4 regions of the Exiguobacterium abrahamii genome follow, and region 3 is predicted to be linked to each of the others. Evidence: riboswitches for the same ligand, from Rfam matches in the RefSeq annotation. Region 3 holds a riboswitch; each other region holds the start of a gene.
What was found. Region 3 has a riboswitch for S-adenosylmethionine ahead of ITJ88_RS00400 (alpha/beta hydrolase). Riboswitches for the same ligand answer to the same signal wherever they lie in the genome.
Positions count from the first base shown of each region.

Region 1 (4,278 bases), on a different contig from region 3:
CCTTGAGCGATTTATAAGCCCCTTTTGCAACTTCGTCCCACGCTCCCCAAACCGCATCAATACTTCCTTTCGGATATTTCGCGAGAATCGCATTCATCTTCGTTGCGATATCCCCTTGGACATCTTGGAAGTTTGTCGGTCCAACCGTCTCAAGCGTTTTGATTTTGCCGTCTGCTTCGTACGTCTTATAGATTTCCTGACGACGATCGAGCGGGGCAAAACCTGGTCCGAACCAAAGTTTGATGACACGGACCGGCTTTTTGTCCGTCACCTTCGTCACTTCATCAAGCGATAGCTTCGCGAGTTGATGATCGTTTTGGAACGTTTCCGTCACACCTTTTAACGCCGTTCCTTTTTTCTTCGTGACCGTATCAAACGTCACGACCTTCAGTCCTTTATCGACCGCCGGTTTGATCATGTCATAGGCGTAGTCTTCCTTACCGTGCGAGATGATGAGCCCATCATAATCTTGCTGAATCGCTTGCGCGACAAGCTCCTTGAACTTGACGTCGTTACCTTCCGAAATGAACGTGCTGACTTTAAAGCCGAGCGCTTCGCCTTCACTTCGTGCGCCATCAAGGAATTGTTTCGTATGATCATCCGATGCCAGGTTGCGGATGACGGCGATCTTGACGTCTGATTGAACCCCTTTTGGTACATCCTTGACGACCTTCGTCGTCGTGGCTTCTCCATTCGCACAAGCCGCTAGTAACAGTGCCGGTGCTAGGACGGCGTAAGCTAGTTTTTTCATGACATATCTCCTTATCCGAGGGGTTGAAGCCCTGTTAATTGTTCAATCGTTTCTTCATTCGGTTGCGTGATGACACCAAGTTCGGTGATGATGCCTGTGATGAAGGTGTGTGGTGTGACATCAAACGCCGGGTTGAAGACGGCGATGCCTTCCGGTGCTGTCGCAATACCTTGGACAGTCATCACTTCTTGCGGATCACGTTCTTCGATTTCGATCGCGTCTCCGGAAACGAGCGAGAAGTCGAACGTCGAGAGTGGTGCTGCGACGTAAAACGGAATACCAAAAGCTTGCGCGAGCAATGCCAATTGGAACGTCCCAATCTTATTCGCGGTATCTCCGTTTCGTGTAATGCGGTCGGCACCGACGATGATTGCATCGATCTGTTTTTCTTTCAGCGTATGGGCGACCATGTTGTCCGTAATTAACGTGACATCGATGCCGGCACGTTGCAGCTCCCATGTCGTCAATCGTGCTCCCTGCAGTAACGGTCGCGTCTCACTCGCAAAAACGGATAATTCAATGCCGCGTTCTTTTGCGATGTAGAACGGCGCAAGTGCTGTTCCATAAGCAGCGGTCGCAATCGATCCAGCATTACAAATTGTTAGGATCCGGTCGCCTGATTGGAATAATTCCAGTGCATGAATCCCGATTTGACGTGACGTCTGCGCATCCTGGTCGTATAAGGCGACCGTCCGTTTTTCCAACCGTTCGCGAATCTCTTCTACCGACGTCCCGTCTTGAATGATTGGATTCAATTGATTGAGGACATTTCGCAAGTTGACGGCCGTCGGTCGTGTCGCAAGTAACGTCGCTGATGTCTCAAGCAAGGCTTGCTTGTAGACCGGAAGCGCCGCTTCAAAGCGGTACGCTTCTTGAACGAGCACGAATCCACCGAATAAGCTGATCGCAGGTGCGCCCCGGACACGTAGTTGTTTGATCGCCTCAACCGCTTGCGCGAGATCAGCAATGACTTCATAGTGCTCTTCTTGCGGTAGACGTGTCTGATCGAGAATCGTCAAGACACGGTCTTCGTAACGAATACTTTGAACGAATGTAGTCATCGGCTGAGTTCCTCCGTTACGTCAAAGTTTCGTAAATCATCGAATGTTCGGCATTCTGTACGGCGTTTGATTAACGCCGATCCTAGACGGAGCACGTGACGTTTTCGCTCTAAGCGTTCCGTCGTTGAATCGATCGATTCTAAATCAGCGACCGGTGCAAGACCGATCGTCCGCCGAATCAATTCGCAACCGGCAAAGCCAAGGGCATCCTGCAAGATCGTGCTCAGTACATCATCGACGAGTCCTGATGCCTGGAACGGTTCGACGGCTTCCCGTTCCCATAATGCACGGAACGTTGAAGCGAACGTCAGCCAGAACGTATCAATGTCCTTGATTCGGGCGTCACGTCGTGTAGGGTAATCCGGATATGCTGCGAAGAATAGATGCGCAATGAACTGTCCGACATCGAATCCGAATGGACCATAAAAGGCGAATTCTGGATCGATGACTTTCGTTTCCGTCGCCGAGGCGAAGATGCTGCCTGTATGTAGATCGCCGTGCAGCAATGCATCTCCTTTCGTGATGAAGAGCGCTTCGAGTTTTGCGACTTCGCGTTTCAACTCATCGTCTGCCCATAGACGTGCCACCTCTTCTTCGAGTCCGGATTCAATCTCGTTCGTCTCCGCGTCATGAAACGGATCCGTGAAGATTAATTTTTCCGTGATGTCGCACAAGTCTGGATTGTAGTACGTTCGGGCGACACGTTTCTTTTCAACCGGACCAAGCGCAAAGTCCGATGTATGGAATAACGTCCGAGCGAGATAAGAACCGATATGTTCCGCAAGCAACGGATACTGTTCACCTGCGAGTAAACCGCTTCGAACGATCGTCAGATGTGAAAGATCTTCCATGACCGTATACGCCTCTTCATGACTAGCATGAAAAACACGTGGCACGAACGGTACCGCATGCCGTGCGAATTCACGGAGTGCGGATTGCTCGATCCACGCCCGTTCGAGCGATAACGGCCAGCTCTCCCCGACGACCTTCGCATATGGTAATGCTTGTTTTAAAATCAAGCGATGTTCACCCTCTCGAATTCGAAAAACGAGGTTGAGGTTGCCGTCGCCAATCTCTTCTGCTTCGACGGCTCCGTCGCCGATCAGTCCTAATGTCCGAACACGATCAATCGCGTCCTGTTCTGTGAATGCTTTGTATGTCATCTCAGTTTCCCCCTATGTGATACACGAAAAAGCGCCTCTTTTCGTCATCGAAAAGAGGCGCAGGAAAGTCACTGCGTCCTCTTATCTCTCAGACGAAACGTCTGTTGGATGTAGCACCGTGCCTAGTGGTCGGTTGCTGCGGCGTCATCGGGCCAATTCCCTCTGCCAACTCGCGATAAGAGTCGTATGTAGTTGTCGTGTGTGATATTGATTTGAATCTTACGCAATCGACTTCCTCGCTGTCAAATCGAAATCAAGCAGAAACGGACATCATTTTTAAGTCATCTATAGAAAGAGTATTTTCAAAAAAATAAATTTTCTAAAAATAGTTTGACAAGTCACGATTCTCATGTAAAAATTGCAATTAGATTTCACAATTTCATCCAATTCTTATCAAGAGCAGACGGAGGGACAAGCCCTACGATGTCGCAGCAACCGACCTTTTGGCACGGTGCTAATTCTTGCAGCTACTAAGCTGACAGATAAGAGTCCACGTTCGAATCATTCATGGTCTCTTGTCGCTGACGAGAGACCATTTTTTTGTTGAAGGAGGAAAGACATGGCTTATATCACTGCTACTTATCAATTGACTGTCCGTGATCGACTCGAGCAGCGCGCTGAACAACTCGCGCTTGGTCTGACAGTCGGTTCTTGGACGGAACTGAATCATCTCGAACAACAACAACTCGCCTCGTTCAAAGGGGAAGTCGTACATACCGAAGAGCGCGATGGCAAAGGATATATCACGATTCGTTACCCGGAACATAACGTATCGCGCGACTTTTCTGCGATTCTGACGACCGTCTTCGGGAAACTCTCACTCGACGGTGAAATCAAATTAACAGAATTGCTACTACCCGATACATTTACGTCGGACTTTCCAGGTGCGAAGTTCGGGATCGAAGGGGTCCGTTCCTTGATCGGTGTCGAAGATCGCCCATTATTAATGAGCATCTTCAAAGGAGTCATCGGACGCGATTTATCGTTCCTTCGTGATCAACTCGAAGGACAACTCGCTGGTGGGATTGATCTCGTCAAGGACGATGAGATCCTATACGACAATCCGTTGACACCGACGATTGACCGGGCACGGATCGGACGTGAGGTCATCGATGCTCACTTCCAACGGACCGGTAAACGTGCGTTATATGCGATCACACTCAGCGGTCCCGTCTTTACGCTCAAGGATCAAGCCAAGCGATTGATTGATGCTGGAGCGACTGCTTTCTTGCTGAATACCTTCACATACGGACTCGACGTCTTACGCGAACTGGCAAGTGATCCGGAAATCAACGTTCCGATC
Region 1 is NZ_JADOYC010000003.1:13,918-18,195, forward strand. It holds gene ITJ88_RS11305 (sugar ABC transporter substrate-binding protein) at 1-751, opposite strand, end outside; gene mtnA (S-methyl-5-thioribose-1-phosphate isomerase) at 763-1,812, opposite strand; gene mtnK (S-methyl-5-thioribose kinase) at 1,809-2,975, opposite strand; SAM riboswitch class I at 3,054-3,157, opposite strand; SAM riboswitch class I at 3,363-3,464, shown strand; gene ITJ88_RS11320 (2,3-diketo-5-methylthiopentyl-1-phosphate enolase) at 3,535-4,278, shown strand, end outside.
Region 1: linked by a shared signal. The riboswitch ahead of mtnK (S-methyl-5-thioribose kinase) and the one ahead of ITJ88_RS00400 (alpha/beta hydrolase) in region 3 are both predicted to bind S-adenosylmethionine.

Region 2 (4,278 bases), 440 kb from region 3:
ATAGGCGTGGACCAGCTGACTTGATTGCATCCGTCGCACTTTCGAAGCGAAGGAAATTGTGTTGGAATTTCTCAGCAAGCGAACGCGCTTGTGTGTCGTATTCGTCCGGATTTGACCAGACGCGTACCGGGTTGAGTAACTCGCTTGGAACACCTGGAACTTCAAGTGGCATGTGAAGTCCGAAAATCGGGTGTTCTTCTGTTGGAATCGTTGCAAGTGTACCGTTGACGGCAGCGTTGACCATCGTCCGTGTATAGGATAGCTTCATGCGGCTACCTGTTCCGTAAGCACCGCCTGTCCAACCTGTGTTGACGAGATAAACAGTGACACCGTGACGATCAATCAATTCGCCGAGCATCGTCGCATATTTTTCAGGCATCAGTGGAAGGAACGGTGAACCAAAGCATGTCGAGAACGTTGCTTCCGGTTCCGTGACACCGCGTTCTGTTCCAGCGAGTTTTGATGTATATCCTGATAGGAAGTGATACATCGCTTGTTCTTTCGTCAATTTACTGATCGGAGGCAAGACACCGTACGCATCAGCCGTCAAGAAGACGATCGTCTTCGGATGACCAGCACGTGACGGAACAGCGATGTTATCGATCGCTGTAATCGGATAAGCAGCACGCGTATTTTCCGTCAACGATGTGTCATCGTAATCAGGATGACGGGCTTCGTCGAGCACGACGTTTTCAAGGACGGTTCCGAAACGGATTGCGTCAAAGATTTGCGGTTCTTTTTCACGCGATAGATTGACCGTCTTCGCATAACATCCCCCTTCGATGTTGAAGACACCGTCGTGCGACCAACCATGTTCATCGTCACCGATCAATTGGCGACTATCATCTGCTGACAGGGTGGTCTTACCAGTACCGGATAGACCGAAGAACAAGGCGACGTCGCCTTCGTGTCCGACGTTTGCCGAGCAGTGCATCGAAAGGACATTTTCTTGTGGCAAGAGATAGTTCATGACGGAAAAGATCGATTTTTTGATTTCTCCCGCGTATTCCGTTCCACCGATTAAGACGATCCGGTGTTCGAACGACATCGCGATGAACGTCTCGGAGTTCGTTCCGTCAACGGCAGGATCTGCTTTGAAATGTGGCGCATAGACGACCGTGAACGGTTCGAAGGCAGCCACTTCAGGATACTCGCGTAAAAAGAGTTGTTTGGCAAACAGGTTATGCCAAGCGTATTGTGTGAGCACACGGACCGGAAGGGTGAAGTGCGTATCTGCTCCAGCAGCAGCTTCTGTGTAGTAGAGCTGATCGGCTTCGTTCATGTAACGAAGAACCTTTTGCAACAATTGTTCAAATTTGTCTCCATCCATTGGTTGGTTGACATGACCCCAATCAATGTGAGACTCGCAGGAAGAATCACGGACGATGAACTTATCTTTTGGTGAACGACCTGTAAATTTCCCCGTTTCTACAGATAATGCGCCGTTCTCAGCAAGGACACCTTCTTCGTTTCGAATCGCATGTTCGACAAGTTCAGCAACAGATAGTTGTTTGAACACATGCTCTTTCTTGAGTAGTTCTTCGATATTCAGGACCGTCATCGGCATCCTGACCCCACCTTTCCCCTACGTTGGTTTTGGCTCACTGCATTTAGTATGACACATTTATTATATATGACATACTAAAGAGAGAGCAATCATTTTCTGGTGCTGATTTCTATTTATCTGGAAACGCTTTCAGCATTAACAGTTTAACATCTCTTTCAAAAAGTTTCGACTAGAATTTGAAACCTTGCTTGACAGAGTAGGTACAACTTTATATCATGTAATTCGTAACGGATACTCTTATTCTGAGCAGGTGGAGGGAACAAGGCCCGAAGAAACCCGGCAACCGTCCTACATTAATTCACATATTAATGAGGGAAAAGGTGCTCTCCTGAAGCGAAGTAAACACTTCGAACGATAAGAGGGTAAAGGAAGAACGCACAACCTTTCCCTGACCATTTTTTGGACTTGGAAAGGTTTTTTTCATTTTACCGTCCCACTCAACTAGGGGAAATGAGTACACCGTCAAATTCTTTTTTGGGAGGGTCATACATGACAAACCTTAATCGCCGACTATTCACGTCGGAGTCAGTCACTGAAGGTCATCCAGATAAAATCTGTGACCAAATTTCGGATTCAATTCTTGATGCGATCCTCGCAGCGGATCCAAACGCGCGTGTTGCGGCAGAAACTTCTGTTACAACAGGTCTCGTTCTCGTTGCAGGTGAGATCACGACATCAACTTACGTCGACATTCCAAAAGTCGTTCGTGAGACAATTCGTGAAATCGGCTACACACGCGCGAAATACGGTTTCGACGCAGATACGTGTGCTGTATTGACATCAATCGATGAGCAATCAGCAGACATCGCTCTTGGTGTCGACCAAGCGCTTGAAGCACGTGAAGGTAGCATGTCTGATGCAGAAATCGATGCAATCGGTGCAGGAGACCAAGGTCTCATGTTCGGTTACGCAACGAAAGAAACACCAGAACTCATGCCACTTCCAATCTCGCTCTCGCACCGTCTCGCACGCCGTTTGGCAGAAGTGCGTAAAAACGGTCAACTCGACTACCTTCGTCCGGACGGAAAAACACAAGTCACGGTCGAATACAACGAGAACAACGAGCCGGTTCGTGTCGATACGATTGTCATCTCGACACAACACGCAGAAGAAGTCACGCTTGAGCAAATCCAAGCTGACTTGAAAGAACACGTCATCACACCGGTCATTCCGGCTGAATACATCGACGCAGCAACGAAATTCTTCATCAACCCAACTGGTCGTTTCGTCATCGGCGGACCACAAGGAGATGCTGGATTAACTGGTCGTAAGATTATCGTTGATACGTATGGTGGATACGCACGCCACGGCGGTGGAGCATTCTCAGGTAAAGATCCAACAAAAGTCGATCGTTCAGCTGCATACGCAGCACGTTACGTCGCGAAGAACCTCGTTGCTGCAGGTCTTGCAGACAAAGCAGAAGTTCAACTCGCGTACGCAATCGGTGTCGCGCACCCAGTATCAATCGCGGTTGACACATTCGGTACAGGAAAACTTCCTGAAGCGCAACTCGTCGAATTGGTTGCTGAAAACTTCGATCTTCGTCCGGCTGGAATCATCAACATGCTTGATCTCCGTCGTCCGATCTATCGTCAAACAGCTGCATACGGTCACTTCGGTCGTACAGATGTTGAGCTTCCATGGGAGCAAACAGATAAAGCAGCAGTTCTTGAAGAGCAGGCAAAACGTTTCGCATAATCAAAAAGTCCGAGAACCCTTCGTGGGTTTTCGGACTTTTTTGTTTACGGGGAACTTTGCAGGAAACGAATGTTTTTTCTAGAAGAGGGTAAAAGTACATGAGTCGATTCGTATGAATACAAAGGGGGGTTCCGATTATGGAAATACGCGAAGCTATTCCAGCTGATGCAGGACGTATTCATGACATTGCTGTTACATCTTGGTTGGATACGTATGCAGAAATCTATTCCGAACGTTCGAAAGCGCATTTCGTGCAGGAGGCGTATCCGCAAGAAGAAGTCGTTCGTGCGATTCGGACGGCGGAAGAAGCACGGGGAGAGTATTTTTATGTCGGAATCATCGATGAGGAAATCGTCGGTTTCATTCATGCTGTTGATGTTGAGGGAACGTGGGAGATCGTTCGTTTGTACGTCTTGCCGAAATATCAGCAAAACGGCATCGGGCGACGACTGATCCGTGAACTCGAACGACAAGGAGCCGTCCCACTCGAAGTATACGTGGAAGCACGTAACTATAAAGCACGTCAGTTCTTGACCTCATTCGGTTTTGAAGAACTCAGTGAGATGACGGAAGAAGTCTTTGGGCAAGTAGAATCTGTCATTCGTCTTCGCCATGTCGCCTCGTGAAATCCGTCTTGGGACGGTTTCGTGTGCGTTTGAAATAAGGTATCGTAAAAAAGAAGTATGAAGTGAAGAGGTGAGTTTGTGGTTGAACAACCAACAGGAATCATCGTATTAGTCTACCCGTTACAACTGCGTGCCCGTCCGAGTGAAGCCTTGATTCGGGTACTCGAACGAGAGTATGAAGTATTGCTCGTCGACGCACCACGTCGCATCTCGTTTGAAGAACATGGTCAACTGTTAAAAGAAGCATTACGTGAAGCCGGGAAACGCAAGCTACCGATTCATATCGTCGCCTGTAGCATGGGCGCACTCGTCGTCAATCGTCTGTTGCAAGAATATGAATTACCGGTCGCAAGCCTTGCGTTCATTTCACCGTTATTTGATTGGCAC
Region 2 is NZ_JADOYC010000001.1:510,282-514,559, forward strand. It holds gene pckA (phosphoenolpyruvate carboxykinase (ATP)) at 1-1,567, opposite strand, end outside; SAM riboswitch class I at 1,802-1,928, shown strand; gene metK (methionine adenosyltransferase) at 2,057-3,265, shown strand; gene ITJ88_RS02550 (GNAT family N-acetyltransferase) at 3,403-3,891, shown strand; gene ITJ88_RS02555 (serine aminopeptidase domain-containing protein) at 3,970-4,278, shown strand, end outside.
Region 2: linked by a shared signal. The riboswitch ahead of metK (methionine adenosyltransferase) and the one ahead of ITJ88_RS00400 (alpha/beta hydrolase) in region 3 are both predicted to bind S-adenosylmethionine.

Region 3 (4,278 bases):
CCGGCTTCAGCGGAAAGAATATGTTTTTCTGAGATACGCATTTTCGGTCCGACGCGGTGTAGTAGTGGCATACCGAGTTTTAATCCGAGTAAATAGCTGATCGTCATCCCGATACAACTGCCGGCGTAAGCGGCGAGAATCGTACCGACGAGTGGTAGATTGCCTTGATGCATCCAAAAACCGGACAGGACGAGCAGGGTCTCATCAGGAACCGGCAATCCCACGATACCACCTGCGAGAAGGACGGAGAGACCAAGGGCACCATATTGGTGCAGGATGTCATGTAAGAGATGATGAATCGGGGACACCTTCTTTCGTGAGAGTCTTCTTCTTCAGTGTACAGGAAATAGGGGACGGTTGGAATGAAAGGACAAAAATTCTAGGTAAAGAAAAAATGAATTTTGATTTCCGGAAGTCAACCCTTTTTCTCGATACCGTTTCGGGCTATACTCGTTAAAGTGACTATTTTTAGAGGACGGTGTCGGACGATGATGCATGTAATAAATCAGTACGGCTGGATCGAAGTAATTTGTGGCAGTATGTTTTCCGGGAAATCGGAAGAGTTGATTCGTCGTGTCAGACGGGCGCAGTACGGCAAACTGCCCATTCAAGTATTCAAGCCGGCAATCGACGACCGGTACCATGAAGAGCATGTCGTCTCTCATATCGGCAATTCCGTCGTGGCGATTCCGATGGCGACGAGTCGCGATCTCTACGCAGCAGTAGCAGAAGAAACACAAATCGTCGGAATCGATGAAGTTCAATTCTTTGATGATGAGATCGTACAAGTCATCGAAGCACTCGCACAAGACGGAAAACGCGTCATTTGTGCAGGTCTTGATCAAGATTTCCGGGCAGAGCCATTCGGCAAGATGCCGGAATTACTGGCGCGCGCAGAATTCGTAACGAAGCTACAGGCCATCTGTCTTTCGTGTGGGGATCCGGCTTCCCGGACACAACGGTTGATTGATGGAAAACCAGCGAACTACGATGATCCGATCATCCTAGTAGGCGCTTCAGAATCGTATGAGCCACGATGCCGCCATTGCCATGAGGTGCCTGGAAAACCGAAGCCGCTCCAGTCGGTGCAGCACCAAGAAAATTAAAAAAAGACGAACCGATCGCGGTCGTCCTTTGATGTAGCAGCTATTCGCTTCTAAGTGAATAGCTGTTTTTTTTTATTATCCCGTTTCCTGTGAGAACCGGCTTGAGCGTTCGATGAAGCGGATCGTCTCACGAACGATCAAATCCTGATCATGATCGAGTGTCGCGACGTGATACGAGTTCAGTAAACAGTAGCTGCGTTTATCATTCGTCCCGATATGTTGATGCAGATAATCTGAGCTCGATGGCGGAACGACGTGATCCGTCGCCGAGTAAAGAATCAAGGTCGGTAGAAGGATCGATCCAAGACGTCCTTTCGTCTCATCCATCAGACGAACGAGTTCGAACGCACAACGGCTTGGAACGAGGTCATAAATGATTTCGAAAGCAGACCGCTTGATGTCCGGTGCCCCTTCCGGTAAATACTCTGGACCGTCGTCGAACGATAGTGCTTCATAGGATGGAACGGAAAGAGCGGCATTGATCGTAATGATGCCGGCGAACGGAATGCCGTCAGCGGCGAGTGACAGTGCAAGCGTCGCCCCCATCGATTGACCGATGACGAAGACTTGATCGCATGTTTCTTGTAAACGTTCATAGCCGTCTTGCAGGCTTTGCTTCCAACATCGAGCAGTCGATTGTTCAAACTCGCGGACGTTCGTTCCATGTCCACGTAAGCGCGGGGCATAGACGGTAAAACCTTCAGCAGCGAATGCCTCACCGACGTCTCGGACACTTTGCGGAGTGGCATTAAACCCATGACAGATTAGAATGCCGATCGGTCCACCTTGAAAATAAAACGCTTCAGCACCAGTCAATACAGGATAGTTCATCATTACTATTTTTCCTCCATTCATGAAAAAAACTCGTCGACGTCACTGCTTGGACGCCCACGAGTTTTTCACCGTATCATCCAAAGCCGCGCTTTGCTGGTCGGAGCACCTTACAGATTGCAGGTTGCCGTGAAGTCATAGAGCCAGGTCTCTCGTTCACTCTTGATAAATATCATATTGGAATTGTCGGAATAATCATTGAAACGATGGTAGCACGTTCGAAAATGACTTGTCAAATCGTTCTTGACGAATCATGATCCGTTCATTAAGCTAATTCGTAACTTGTTTATCCATCGATATGCGCCAAATGGATTATTTTTGCAAAGTTGGTTGACTTTTAAAGTTTCGACCCGTAATGTAAAAATTAGTTTTACGACATAAGCAACAACGCAACAACACACATACGAATTTCATACCGCAATACTTATCCAGAGAGGTGGAGGGACTGGCCCTACGAAACCTCGGCAACAGACTCATTATGAGCACTGTGCCAATTCCATCAGACAGATGTCTGAGAGATGAGTGGAGTGGATTCTGCCACTGTGCGGATCCAGGTCTCTTCTTGTTTCTCAAGAAGAGACCTTTTTTGTTGAATGAAGGGGGAAAACGGAATGATTGCATTTCATCAAGTCAAAAAAACGTACGTCACGAAAGATCAGACGATCGCAGCGCTCGACGGTGTCGACCTGACAATCGAAAAAGGCGAAATCTTTGGTGTCATCGGCTTTAGCGGTGCCGGAAAAAGTTCACTGCTCCGCTGCGTCAATCTGTTGGAACGACCGACGTCAGGAACGGTGACGGTCGATGGGGAAGATTTAACGCAACTGTCTCCGAAAAAATTGCGCCAAGCAAAACAACGGATCGGCATGATCTTTCAGCACTTCAATCTATTGAATGCGAACACGGTCTTTACGAACGTTGCGAAGCCACTCGTTCTCGCAGGCGTCAAGAAAGATGAGATTCGCCGCCGGGTGACGGAGTTGCTCGAATTCGTTGATCTCGCGGATAAGGCGGATCATTATCCGGATCAATTGTCGGGTGGACAGAAACAGCGCGTTGGTATCGCCCGGGCACTCGCGACGCAACCTTCCGTCCTCTTATGTGACGAAGCGACGTCAGCGCTCGATCCCCAGACGACGCATCATATTCTCCAGTTATTAAAACGGATTAATGCCGAGTACGGGATCACGATTCTCTTGATCACCCACGAGATGGGCGTCATCCGGGAGATTTGCGACCGCGTCGCTGTCATTGAAGCTGGGAAACTGATCGAGTCAGGAACGGTCTTTGACGTCTTTTCAAATCCGCAGACTGAGACAGCGAAAAACTTCGTCCGCTCTGTCATGCATGACGAGATTCCAGCATCGATTCGTCAGTTGATCGAGTCGCGGAGTGCACATCCAATTTATAAGATTCATTTTCTCGGACACCATACCGGTCAACCACTCTTATCGCAAGTCGCAAAACGCTTTGACGTCGATGTCAATATCTTGCACGGGAGCATCACAGAGTTGCAGGAGACACCGTTTGGCACTCTGCTCGTTGAACTGATCGGTGAGCCGGCTGAAGTGAAACGAGCGTTACACTACATCGATCAGGCACAGGTGACGGTCGAGGAGGTACTTGCCCATGCTAGTTAATTACAGTGATATCTGGACAGCATTTTTGCAGACGATGACGATGGTATCCGTCTCACTCTTATTCTCGACCTTGATCGGTTTACCACTCGGGATCCTGCTTGTTGTCACGCGAAAAGGCGCATTGCTTGAAAATGTTCCACTGTTCACGTTCTTCAACAGTATCGTCAATATTTTCCGCTCGATTCCGTTCATCATCTTACTCGTCGCAATCATCCCCTTGACGCGCTTGATCGTTCAGACATCGATCGGAACAGAAGCCGCCATCGTCCCGCTCGTCTTTTACGCCGCACCGTACATGGCACGTTTGATTGAGAGTTCGTTACTCGAAGTCGATAAAGGCGTTCTTGAAGCAGCAGAAGCGATGGGCGCAACACCGTTTCAAACGATTTTCCGCTTCCTTCTGCCGGAGGCACTTGGTTCACTCATCCTGAACTTAACGATCGCGACGGTCGGCTTGATTGGGGCGTCAGCGATGGCAGGTGCCATCGGTGGTGGCGGTTTGGGTGACTTAGCAATTACTTATGGTTATCAACGATTCGATACGAAAGTCATGATCATCACGGTCGGGATTCTCGTCATTTTAGTCCAAGGCTTACAGACGACAGGCAACATCGTCGCACGAAAAATCAGAAGACATTAATCAAGGGAGCGATTCAGTCATGAAAAAAGCAGTAGCAATTGGAGCAACACTCACGACGATT
Region 3 is NZ_JADOYC010000001.1:68,638-72,915, forward strand. It holds gene ITJ88_RS00390 (DedA family protein) at 1-308, opposite strand, end outside; gene ITJ88_RS00395 (thymidine kinase) at 492-1,106, shown strand; gene ITJ88_RS00400 (alpha/beta hydrolase) at 1,182-1,940, opposite strand; SAM riboswitch class I at 2,008-2,109, opposite strand; SAM riboswitch class I at 2,359-2,462, shown strand; gene ITJ88_RS00405 (methionine ABC transporter ATP-binding protein) at 2,549-3,577, shown strand; gene ITJ88_RS00410 (methionine ABC transporter permease) at 3,567-4,217, shown strand; gene ITJ88_RS00415 (MetQ/NlpA family ABC transporter substrate-binding protein) at 4,237-4,278, shown strand, end outside.

Region 4 (4,278 bases), 390 kb from region 3:
AATGGCCAAGTCTCGTTCCGCGTGAACTCGTCGACGAGATTCATACGATTTCTGACCGCGATGCATTTGACGCGGTTCATACACTCGCTGCTCGCGAAGGATTACTCGTTGGTAGTTCAGCAGGTGCAGCGCTCGTTGCTGCGCTTGATATCGCGAAGCGTCACCCCGGCAGTACGATCGTCACCGTCTTCGCAGACAGTGCCGAACGCTACTTAAGCCAACAAATATTTGAAAAGGTGGACGAAACTCATGCGTAAGAAGACAGCATTGATTCATGGAGGAACAGGTGTCGACCGGGCAACAGGAGCCGTCACACCACCAATCTATCAAACAAGCACATACAAGCAGGATAAAATCGGTCAACTCAAGGACGGATACGAATACTCACGGACAGCGAACCCGACACGGACGAGCATCGAACGATTGATTGCGGATCTTGAGGGCGGCGCACGTGGTTTTGCCTTCGGTTCTGGGATGGCAGCGATTCATGCCGTCTTCCACTTACTTGAGTCTGGCGACCACATCGTCATGACGGATGATGTCTACGGTGGTACGTTCCGCTTGATGCAACGCGTCTTACCGAAGTTCAACATCCAAGTAACATTCGTCGATACGACGGACCTTGCGGCGACGGAAGCAGCGATCCAAGACAACACGAAGATCGTCTACGTCGAAACACCGACGAACCCGTTGTTGAAAGTAACGGACATCGAAGCGATCGCAACAATCGCCAAACGTCACGATCTTAAACTCGTCGTCGACAACACGTTTGCGACTCCATACCATCAACAACCACTCGCGCTCGGTGCAGATATCGTCTTGCACAGTGCGACGAAATACATCGGCGGACACTCGGATGTCGTCGCTGGACTTGTCGTCGTCAAAGATGATGCGCTCGGCGAAGAGTTGCACTTCATCCAAAACTCGACAGGCGGCGTGCTTGGACCGCAAGACAGCTTCTTGCTCGTCCGTGGTCTTCGTACACTCGGTATCCGGATGGATGCGATCGAAGAGACAGCCCATGATCTCGTTGAGTTCCTACAAGCGCAAGATATCGTCTCGAACATTTTCTACCCGGGACTTGCATCGCATCCTGGTCACGAGATCCAAGCGAAACAAGCGACTGGATTTGGTGGGATGATCAGCTTTGATGTCGGTTCAGCAGCGAACGCAGAAAAACTCGTCGAGGCGACACACTTCTTCACACTTGCTGAAAGTCTTGGTGCCGTCGAGAGTCTGATTTCCGTTCCTGCACGGATGACGCACGCGTCGATCCCAGCAGAACGTCGGGCAGAACTTGGCATCACGGACGGTCTCGTTCGGATTTCAGTTGGACTTGAAGACGCGGAAGATTTGAAAGAAGACTTAACACGTGCTTTCACGTTCCTCGAAAAAGTTTCTGAAAAAACTGTTTGACAACAAAAATAACCCCTGCTAATATTCAGAATATATTCTACAAACTTAATACCGAAACTCTTATCGAGAGTGGTGGAGGGACTGGCCCGATGAAACCCGGCAACCGCGGATTTAATCCGAAGTGGTGCTAATTCCAGCAGACAAAAGTCTGGGAGATGAGAGCAAATGGTTTTGTGTACTGAAAAAGTGCGCGCGTTTGCTCTAAAACGCGCGCACTTTTTTTATTTTAGGAGGGACAGTTGTGATTCGTTTACAAGACGTAGGAAAGATTTATCGCTCAAAGCGCGGAGCGGTCGAAGCCGTCGCGAATGTCGATCTGACAATCGAGCGCGGTGAAATTTTTGGAATAATCGGTTATTCCGGAGCAGGGAAATCGACCTTGATCCGATTGCTGAATATGCTTGAGGCACCAACGAGTGGTTCGATCCAAATCGATGGTGTTGAAATGACATCACTGAAACCAAAAGAATTACGAGGCGTCCGCAAGAATGTCTCGATGGTCTTTCAGCACTTCAACTTACTATGGTCACGGACGGTTGAAGAGAACATCATGTTCCCACTCGAACTCGGTGGCTTCCCGAAGGCACACCGAAAGGAACGGGTTGCGGAACTGATCCAACTCGTTGGTTTGGACGGACGCGAAAAAGCTTATCCGTCGCAATTATCCGGTGGTCAAAAGCAACGTGTCGGTATCGCTCGGGCACTGGCATCGAACCCGGATGTTCTCTTATGTGACGAGGCAACAAGTGCACTCGACCCGAAGACGACGGACTCGATTCTTGAGTTACTTGTCGATATCAACGAAAAACTGAAACTGACGATTGTCTTGATCACACACGAGATGCACGTCATTCAAAAAATCTGTCACCGGGTCGCCGTCATGGAAGCCGGTAAAATCGTCGAGCAAGGACCGGTCGCAGAGGTCTTCCGTCATCCGAAGCAAGCGATGACGAAGGAGTTCGTCAAACAATTGACGTCGCCGTCGGAAAACGAGTTGACGTTCGCGAAACTACGCGAACGGTACCCAACCGGAAAGATCGTTCAGTTGACGTTCGTCGGATCGACAGCGGAAAGCCCGATCCTCGCGGAAGTCATGAAGGATTCACCGGTCCTGTTCAATATCATCGGCGGAAACGTCGGTCAATCACAGGAAGGGGCACTCGGTACACTGTTCATTCAGTTGATTGGGGAAACAGCAGCAACACAAGCGGTCATCACGAAGCTTCAAGCCAGTGATGTTGAAGTGGAGGTGGATCACCGATGATTTCATTCTTTGACAACCTAGACTGGGACATGGTGTGGGAAGCGACAGGCAGTACCGTCTATATGACGGCAATCGCTGGGGTTTCGACATTCGTTCTCGGTTTGATCATTGGTTTACTATTGTATGCGACAAACGAAGAGTTGTTGTTCAAGAATCGGGCGTTCTATTCAGTGTTGAGCTTGGTCGTCAACGTCTTCCGTTCGATTCCGTTCATCATCTTACTGATCTTATTGATTCCATTTACGACAGCAATCGTCGGTTCGTTCCTCGGACCAACGGCAGCATTACCGGCACTGATTTTCGGTGCTGCACCATTTTACGGTCGGATGGTTGAACTCGCGTTACGTGAAGTCGATAAAGGTGTCATCGAGGCAGCTGAATCGATGGGCGCGACGAAGTTCCAAATCATCTATAAAGTCTTAATCCCGGAAGCGTTGCCTGCCATCGTTTCTGGTATCACGGTCACACTCGTCTCACTTGTCGGTTATACGGCAATGGCCGGAGTAGTCGGCGGAGGTGGACTTGGGGACATGGCCTTCATCGAAGGATTCCAGCGTTCTCAAAACGATGTCATCGTCATTGCGACACTCTTAATCTTAGCGATCGTCTTCGTCATCCAAATCATTGGTGATTTGCTGATCCGTGCGATCGATAAACGTTAATTCAAATTTTATTCATATTGGAGGAATCATTCATGAAAGTTTGGAAAAAATTCGTAGGTACTGCCGCTGTATCCGTTTTAGCAATCAGCCTTGCTGCATGTGGCGAAAAATCATCAGGATCAGGTAGCGACGACAAAACACTCGTCATCGGTGCTTCAAACGTACCGCACGCTGAGATTCTTGAGCACGTCAAAAAAGAATACGAAGCAAAAGGCTACAAGCTTGAAATCAAGAAGTTCCAAGATTACGTACTTCCGAACAAAGCACTCGCTTCAAAAGAAATCGATGCGAACTACTTCCAGCATGTACCGTATCTTGAGCAACAAGAGAAAGAAAACAAATCGTATAAGTTCGCGAACGCAGGTGGCGTTCACGTTGAACCACTCGGTATCTACTCGAAGAAATACAAGTCACTCGATAAGTTGCCAAACGGTGCAACGATCCTGACGAGCTCAAACGTCGCGGAACGCGGTCGTGTCTTGACGTTCCTTCAAAATGAAGGATTGATTAAACTCAAAGACGGTAAAACGACAGATGCACAACTCGGTGATATCGCAGAGAACCCGAAGAAACTCAAGTTCAAGACGAACATCGAAGCATCACTTCTTCCGCAAGCTTACAAAAACAATGAAGGTGACGCTGTCCTCATCAACACGAACTATGCGATTGATAACGGTCTGAACCCGTTGAAAGACGCGATCGCATCAGAAGATGAGTCGTCACCATACGTCAACATCATCGTCACACGTGACGGCGATGAGAAAGACAAGCGTGTCACAGCACTTCTTGACGTTCTGCACGAGAAGAAAAACCAAGATTGGATCCTCGACAAGTACAAAGGTGCGGTCGTTCCAGTCAGCAAATAAGTTCACCGAAACCGGCATCCTTCCTATATAATGGAAGGATGCTTTTCATTTGTCTGAAACAGGGGTTAGG
Region 4 is NZ_JADOYC010000001.1:455,058-459,335, forward strand. It holds gene ITJ88_RS02250 (PLP-dependent cysteine synthase family protein) at 1-257, shown strand, start outside; gene ITJ88_RS02255 (bifunctional cystathionine gamma-lyase/homocysteine desulfhydrase) at 250-1,416, shown strand; SAM riboswitch class I at 1,474-1,578, shown strand; gene ITJ88_RS02260 (methionine ABC transporter ATP-binding protein) at 1,658-2,680, shown strand; gene ITJ88_RS02265 (methionine ABC transporter permease) at 2,677-3,342, shown strand; gene ITJ88_RS02270 (MetQ/NlpA family ABC transporter substrate-binding protein) at 3,375-4,208, shown strand.
Region 4: linked by a shared signal. The riboswitch ahead of ITJ88_RS02260 (methionine ABC transporter ATP-binding protein) and the one ahead of ITJ88_RS00400 (alpha/beta hydrolase) in region 3 are both predicted to bind S-adenosylmethionine.